DNA from 3 places in the Paenibacillus sp. R-74696 genome. Region 1 is predicted to be linked to each of the others. Evidence: riboswitches for the same ligand, from Rfam matches in the RefSeq annotation. Region 1 holds a riboswitch; each other region holds the start of a gene.
What was found. Region 1 has a riboswitch for cobalamin ahead of ACSR9A_RS23245 (ABC transporter substrate-binding protein). Riboswitches for the same ligand answer to the same signal wherever they lie in the genome.

Region 1 (2,268 bases):
GGTCAGGTATGACGCGGACGCGGATTTTTTGAGCTTTTGCTTTTTCGCCATAATAACCGTCATAAGCCTCTAGCAGTGAAAATTGATCCTTCTCATGCTGTACAAGCTTGAAAGGGCCTGTTCCTTGCGGCAGGCCGTTGAAGTCGCCGTTTTCGTCAAAATTATTCGGGCTGTACATCGGGCTTGAGAAATTGATCATTGAATACAGCAGCGTCGGCTGCGGATTATCGAACACAAGTTTAATCGTGCTATCATCAACCTTCACAACTTCCTGAAGGCTTGGGTATGAATTGTTGATGTCGAGCGTATAGAACGGCGAACTCTTCGGGCTCACCTGCTTGTAACGGGCAAAATTTGCAAGCGCCGCGTCCGCGTTGAATGGCGCACCATCGTGGAACGTCACGCCTTTGCGCAGCATGAAGGTCCATTCCTTGCCATCAGCGGACATTTCCCACGATTCCGCCAGCTTTGGAGCAGGCTTGCCATCCTCAGAAGCAGCAATTAGCGGCTCCCATACGTATAGAATAGTGCTCGTGTAATAAGCATCTTGTGGTCCTGGTGCTAAATCCCGCGGCGCAGCCAGCACGATTTCTTCAGAAGCAGCATCCACAGCGGCGGAAGGAGCAGCAGACTGCTGCGACAGCCCATTATTGCTGCTCGATTCAGTGGAGCCGTTGGCACCACTGCAGCCCATCAGCGCCAGCAGCAAGCAGAGGCTGAATAAAACACCCATTCTTTTTTTATTTCTTGCCGTTTGTGTACGTTTCATCTTTTCTATTTCCTCTCCCTCTAGCAAAATCATCTTCCTGTAAAAATCCGCAAAAAAAAGACAGCTCTGCCTCCAGTCATAGGAAGGATAGAGCTGCCTGTTATTGTTATTTTCCATCATAGCAAATAAGCATGCGCGCTAACACTTCCCTATTCTCCGTAGGTTACAGCAGTGTTGTCAGAACAGGCAGGTCTCCTGGCTACCAGAAATCATGCTGCAAGCTGCCTTCCCATTCTCGCTAAGCGAGATCAGTGGCCTTGTAGCTTCAGCTAATCCGTAACAGTGGCGGGACCGCGTCGGTTTTGCACCGAACTTCCCTTTTAAGCTCCAGCCGCAGCTGTCGCACCTTATTCCCACAATTTTTCAGTTGTTTGCAAATCTGGTTGATTATATACCAGCCCTTTCATTTAAGCAACCTTTCCACTCCGCTTTCCTTTGTTTATTTTCTGATATAAAATAAAGTAGATAGCATTTCGTAACTGGAGGGAACGACTGATGAAACCACAATTTCAGCCTTTATTTGAACCATTCACTTTCACGAATGGCATGTCTGTACATAATCGTATTGTAATGGCGCCAATGACAACCTGCTCTTCCAATCCGGACGGTACAGTGCCTGATGAGGAGCTCGCCTACTACAGCCGTCGCAGTGCGGGGCCCGGCATCGTCGTTACAGCATGCGTCTACGTAAGCCGCAACGGCAAAGGCTTCCCGGGCGAATTTGGCGCGGATACCGACGAAATGATCCCAAGCCTCAAGCGTCTGGCCGATGCGATTAAAAGCCGCGGCGCGAAGGCGATTTTGCAAATTTTTCATGGCGGAAGATCCTGCTTTCCTGGCCTAGTGCCGAATGATGATTTGGTGAGCGCCAGCAGCATTGCCCAGCAAGAAGGCGGTATTGTACCACGCGAGCTAACCGAGGATGAAATCAAAGCGATTATCGCCGACTTTGGCGAAGCGACCCGCCGAGCAATTGAGGCTGGTTTTGACGGCGTAGAAATTCATGGTGCCAACGGCTATCTGCTGCAGCAATTCTACTCCCCTGCTTCCAATGTACGTACCGACGATTGGGGCGGCTCGCTCCATAAACGGATGGCTTTCCCGCTCTACGTCGTTGAAGCCGTTCAGAAAGCCGCAGCTATGGCGCCACAGCCATTTCTGGTGGGCTATCGCTTCTCGCCTGAGGAGCCTGAAGAAGAAGGCTTGACGATGGAGCATTCGTACCATCTGGTTAACGCTCTAATCGAGCAAAAGCTGGATTATTTGCATGTGTCGCTTAATGATTTCTGGTCGAAGCCGCGCAGAGGCGAACAGGATTCGCAAAGCCGCATGGCCTGGTTCGTCGAAAAATACAGCGAGCACATTCCATTCATCGGAGTTGGCAGCATCACAACTGCCGAAGAGGCTCTGCAAGCGAAAAACTCCGGCGTGCCGTTCATCGCCCTAGGCCGCGAGCTCATTATCGACCCGGATTGGACGGAGAAAATCAAGCAAGGTAA
Region 2 (2,268 bases), on a different contig from region 1:
CCGATATCGGAGCAGCGGCTGATGGCTGAGCTGGACCGCATTCATGCGAGCGGCATAACTCCGGTTATGGCCACGCATGACATGAATATGGCCTATGCTTGGGCGGACTGGATTTTTATTATGAATGAGGGCCGCTGTATATTGGAGGGTACGCCGGAGACGGTATTTCGCGAAGGCGAGCGTCTCAGAAGCCTTGGACTCACGCTGCCAATGGTGCTGGAAGCATGGGAGGCACTGCCGTCCAAGCTGAGGGGAACACAGCCGCCGCCGCGCACGCTCGAACAATTTAAAGCGGCTGTAAAATCTTTTGTTGTATAAAAACACGAAAGTGTGTATAGTTATACATGTTGCTTGAAATAGTAGGAAAGGATATGATTTTTCCATCCTTTCTCTATATTTCTCGGACTGAAACGAGCTGCGCCGCCAAAGAACGCGACAACCGTTTTACCTTGTATAAATAAAGATTGACCAACTAAATAGCGAGGAATAAGGTGCTCTTGCGTAACGTCTTGAGCTTAAAAGGGAAGTCCGGTGCAACACCGGCGCGGTCCCGCCACTGTAACAGCGGAGTTCTGCACAATAAAGCCACTGGCATGATGCCGGGAAGGCGAGCGCAGCGATGATGATGCTGGAGCCAGGAGACCTGCCTTATTCTATACACTGCATTACCTACGGGAGATAGGGAGGTGTTAAAGATGGCAGCCATCGTTTGTTGAAACGAGGGGCGTCTTTACCCACATTTCTGTACAGGGTAGGACGTCCCTTTTTGTATTTAATCGTTTCTGGCTGGCAGCAAATCGGATGTATAGGGAAAGGCCGCCGCGAAGAAATTCGCTCGCAACGCCATAAGCATATATCTGAGTTTGTTGATGAAATAACAAAGAATTATAACTTCCATCCACTAGGGTGAATAATGAAAAACAGGAGGCAATAAAAATGAGTCAAGTAAAAAGCAGCAGTTTGGGATATCCGCGTATCGGTGAAAACAGAGAATGGAAAAAAGCGCTGGAGGCGTTCTGGAGCGGCAAGCTTGCGGAAGCGGATTTCTTGAAACAGCTGGAGACGATTCGTCTAAACCATCTGCAATTGCAAAAACAGGCCGGAATTGATCTCATTCCGGTAAATGATTTTTCGTATTATGACCATATCCTTGATACAGCTGCTATGTTTGGCGTCGTGCCTGAGCGCTTTGGTTACACAGGCGGCCCTGTATCGGTAACGACCTATTACGCCATGGCGAGAGGCAATAAAACGGCGTCGGCATCCGAGATGACGAAATGGTTCAATACGAACTATCACTACATTGTTCCTGAGCTGAAGGGCATTACGCCGGCTCTGACCGAGAACCGTCCATTGATCGCTTACCGCGAGGCAAAGGAAAAGCTGGGCATCGAAGGCAAACCAGTCATTGTTGGACCTTATACATTCCTCAAGCTTTCTAAAGGTTATGCCGCTTCTGAGCTTGCTACGGTTGCTGCCCAGTATGTGCCGCTGTATGCACAGGTGCTGCGCGAGCTGGAGCAAGAAGGCGTACAGTGGGTACAAATTGACGAGCCTTCGCTCGTAACAGATGTTTCTGATGCAGATTTGGCGCTTGTTCAAAGCATTTATGCACAGCTTCATGAAGCTGCACCTAAGCTCAATTTGCTGCTGCAAACGTATTTCGAATCGGTTCAGCATTATGCTGCAATCGCGGCTTTGCCTGTACAGGGCTTAGGCCTGGACTTCACAGCTGGCGCTGAAAAGAACCTGCAGCAGCTTGAGTCGATCGGCTTCCCGCAGGATAAAGTGCTGGGTGCAGGCGTTATTGATGGCCGCAACATTTGGCGGGCGGATCTTCAGGAGCGCAAAGCGCTGCTTGCCCGCATTGCTAAAGTCGTGCCAAACGACCGCCTAATTGTAAGCTCCTCTTGCAGCCTGCTGCATGTACCTGTATCGGCGGCTCTTGAAACGGCACTGCCAGCAGAGCTTGCAGGCGCACTGGCCTATGCCAATGAGAAGCTGGAGGAAATTTCCGTTCTTGCAACTGCGCTGAATGAAGGAGAAGCAGCGGTAAAAGAGGCGTTTGATCGCAATGCAGCCGCTTTGGCTGCACTTGCCGCATCGCCGTCCCGTGGCCGTGCAAGCGTTCATGCCGCTGTAGCGAGCATCAATGCACAGCCGTCGGAGCGCAAAGCGGTATTTGCAGAGCGTCAAGTGAGCCAGAAGGAACGCTGGCAGCTGCCATTCCTGCCGACAACAACAATCGGCAGCTTCCCGCAAACGGCG
Region 3 (2,268 bases), on a different contig from region 1:
GCAGCATTTTTCTGCCAGCCGCCAGCGCTCAGCAATTGCTCCGTCGTTTCCCCTGCTGCTTGCTCCGCTACTTTGCCAAATGGCAAAATTTCCGGGAATGGGCTTTTCGCTTTCGTGCCATAGCCACGCATAACAGATTCAATAATCGCCTCGCGTGGAATGGCTTGATCTACAACCTCGCGGTTCGCCTTTTCTTTAAACAAAGCAGAATTCATATTAAATAATACCATATGTGTACGAACCGATGGTGCAGACAGCACTTCCAGCTTGCTGTCCTTCTCTACCAACTCAATGCTGTCAATCGGAATGTCCGTAGCAACATCTACTTCGCCAGCTTGCAGCGCCATCAGGCGGGTATTGCCATCGGTTACAAACTTCATTGTCACTTCCTTAAGCTTCGCCGGTTGTCCCCAATAACCATCATAACGCTCAACAACAAGCGATACGTCTTTCGTAAACTGCTTGATTTTGAAAGCTCCCGTCATGGCCGGGTAGCTGCCCGCTTCCTTCATGCTGTCGACATCAAGAATAATCGTGCTTGGATCAGCCAAGCTGGAAATGATAGCCGAGTTCGGCTGTGTTGTTATAAGTTTCAGCTCATCCGGTGCAACCACTTCTATATCTTTCACCAGCAGCAAATCCTTCGCCAAATGGCTATTTTCAATGGAACGAAGCAGCGAAGCTTTCACGCTTTCTGCATCCATCTTTTTGCCGTCGTGAAACGTTACGTTGTTCTCCAGCTTGAGCGTCCACGTGTTAGCATCCTCCTGCTTCCACTCCTTCGCAAGCCAAGCGGCCGGCTGCAGCTGCTCATTCAATTTAATAAGCGTTTCCCCTGCGCCAGAGCGCATAACGTCCCAGCTGTCATCGCCATGCGGATCAACGCCTGCCGGGTTCCAGGTGTACGCCATTGTCAGTGTTTTATTTGCGGCAGAAGCGTTGTTTTCCCCGGCAGCATTGGTGCCCTTCCCTGCGTTTGAGTCAGCATTCGTGCTGCATCCTGCAAGCACCAGCATCAGGCAAACGATCATCATTCCAAGTGACAAGCTAAATGGCTTCTTCGTGTTGTTCATTTTTCTTTTGTCTCCCCTTCTAGTAAGCGTAAACGGCCGAAAGCCGTCCTGTGGCGGCAAAGCTACCGTTTCGCGTAGAAATATAGAGAAAGGATAGAAAAATCATATCCTTTCCTACATTTTAAAAAAAGCATCCCCGACCCTTAAGAAAGCAGTCAGAAATGCTTTTATGATAAATAACTAAACCTTATCTGCCTCTGCTCGTCATGGAGCAGCAAATAATCGTTAGACATTTTGCAATAAATGGGCATAACCAACCACCTCCCTAAGCACCGTAGGTCAAACAGTGATGTTAAAACAGGCAGGTCTCCTGACTTGGGGCCTCCCTCTCTTCCCTTCCCGGCTAGGGCGAGCATCTGCAATTCGTTCTGCGACGAAAAGAAGCTCATCAGCCAGTGGTTTATTTGTGAGGGGAGCGCAGCTTGCTCATTGATTAGCTGCTGCCCTTTACAGTGGCGGGTCCGTGTCGGCCTTTAACCGAACTTCCCTTTTAAGCGAACTAAGGCCTATATGTCCTTGCCTTCGTACCGCACCTATTTTCATACAATTATGAAGTTTTGCAGGCTAATCAGCCTGTCTTGTCCGTAATCCACTCTTAATCTTAGGGAGGAAGTGCTGATCTGTCAACATTTTGATTTAGATAAGCTTTAGTTCCATCATAATGCACACGCCCCAGTGTCTTAAACAAGCTAAATGAAAGGTTTTTCAATATAAAACTTTCATATTTTTTCCAGTAATGATATATTGAAAATACTTCACGCATGATGAGCTTATTTATTAAGTTAGTCCAATAGATACTCTATCAAATAGAAAAGGAATGATCACATTGCCGGTGAAAATCCTTCCAGTCGAAGTAAAACAAATTATTGATTCCTATTGGTTTTACAGTGATTTTTATTCGATTATATCTCGCGTAGATTCGAAAAAAATGTGGTTTATGAATAATTATATTAATTTATTCGATATTCCCGATCCAAACCAATTATATACTTTTTTCTACAATGGTTATTATAGAGATAAAATGGTTGAGTTTTATGACTGCCCTTTTATTGATTTTCAGCGGATAGCGATAGACAGGCGAAGCTCGACTATTTTGAATAATGACCTGCTTGATTTTATTAAAGCATCGATTGACGGCGGCTATTATGTGATCGTTATGATCGACCGTTTTTATATAAAAGAATATGAAATTTCT

Region 2: it holds a riboswitch for cobalamin, as region 1 does, so the genes downstream of both, metE (5-methyltetrahydropteroyltriglutamate--homocysteine S-methyltransferase) here and ACSR9A_RS23245 (ABC transporter substrate-binding protein) in region 1, are expected to answer to the same signal.
Region 3: it holds a riboswitch for cobalamin, as region 1 does, so the genes downstream of both, ACSR9A_RS28860 (ABC transporter substrate-binding protein) here and ACSR9A_RS23245 (ABC transporter substrate-binding protein) in region 1, are expected to answer to the same signal.

What each region holds. Positions count from the first base shown of each region.
Region 1 covers NZ_JBPULM010000045.1:674,885-677,152, forward strand. Annotated here, with positions in the region: gene ACSR9A_RS23245 (ABC transporter substrate-binding protein) at 1-769, opposite strand, end outside; cobalamin riboswitch at 938-1,135, opposite strand; gene ACSR9A_RS23250 (NADH-dependent flavin oxidoreductase) at 1,265-2,268, shown strand, end outside.
Region 2 covers NZ_JBPULM010000046.1:133,434-135,701, reverse strand. Annotated here, with positions in the region: gene ACSR9A_RS25160 (energy-coupling factor ABC transporter ATP-binding protein) at 1-318, shown strand, start outside; cobalamin riboswitch at 473-665, shown strand; gene metE (5-methyltetrahydropteroyltriglutamate--homocysteine S-methyltransferase) at 937-2,268, shown strand, end outside.
Region 3 covers NZ_JBPULM010000050.1:81,299-83,566, forward strand. Annotated here, with positions in the region: gene ACSR9A_RS28860 (ABC transporter substrate-binding protein) at 1-1,073, opposite strand, end outside; cobalamin riboswitch at 1,357-1,625, opposite strand; gene ACSR9A_RS28865 (hypothetical protein) at 1,900-2,268, shown strand, end outside.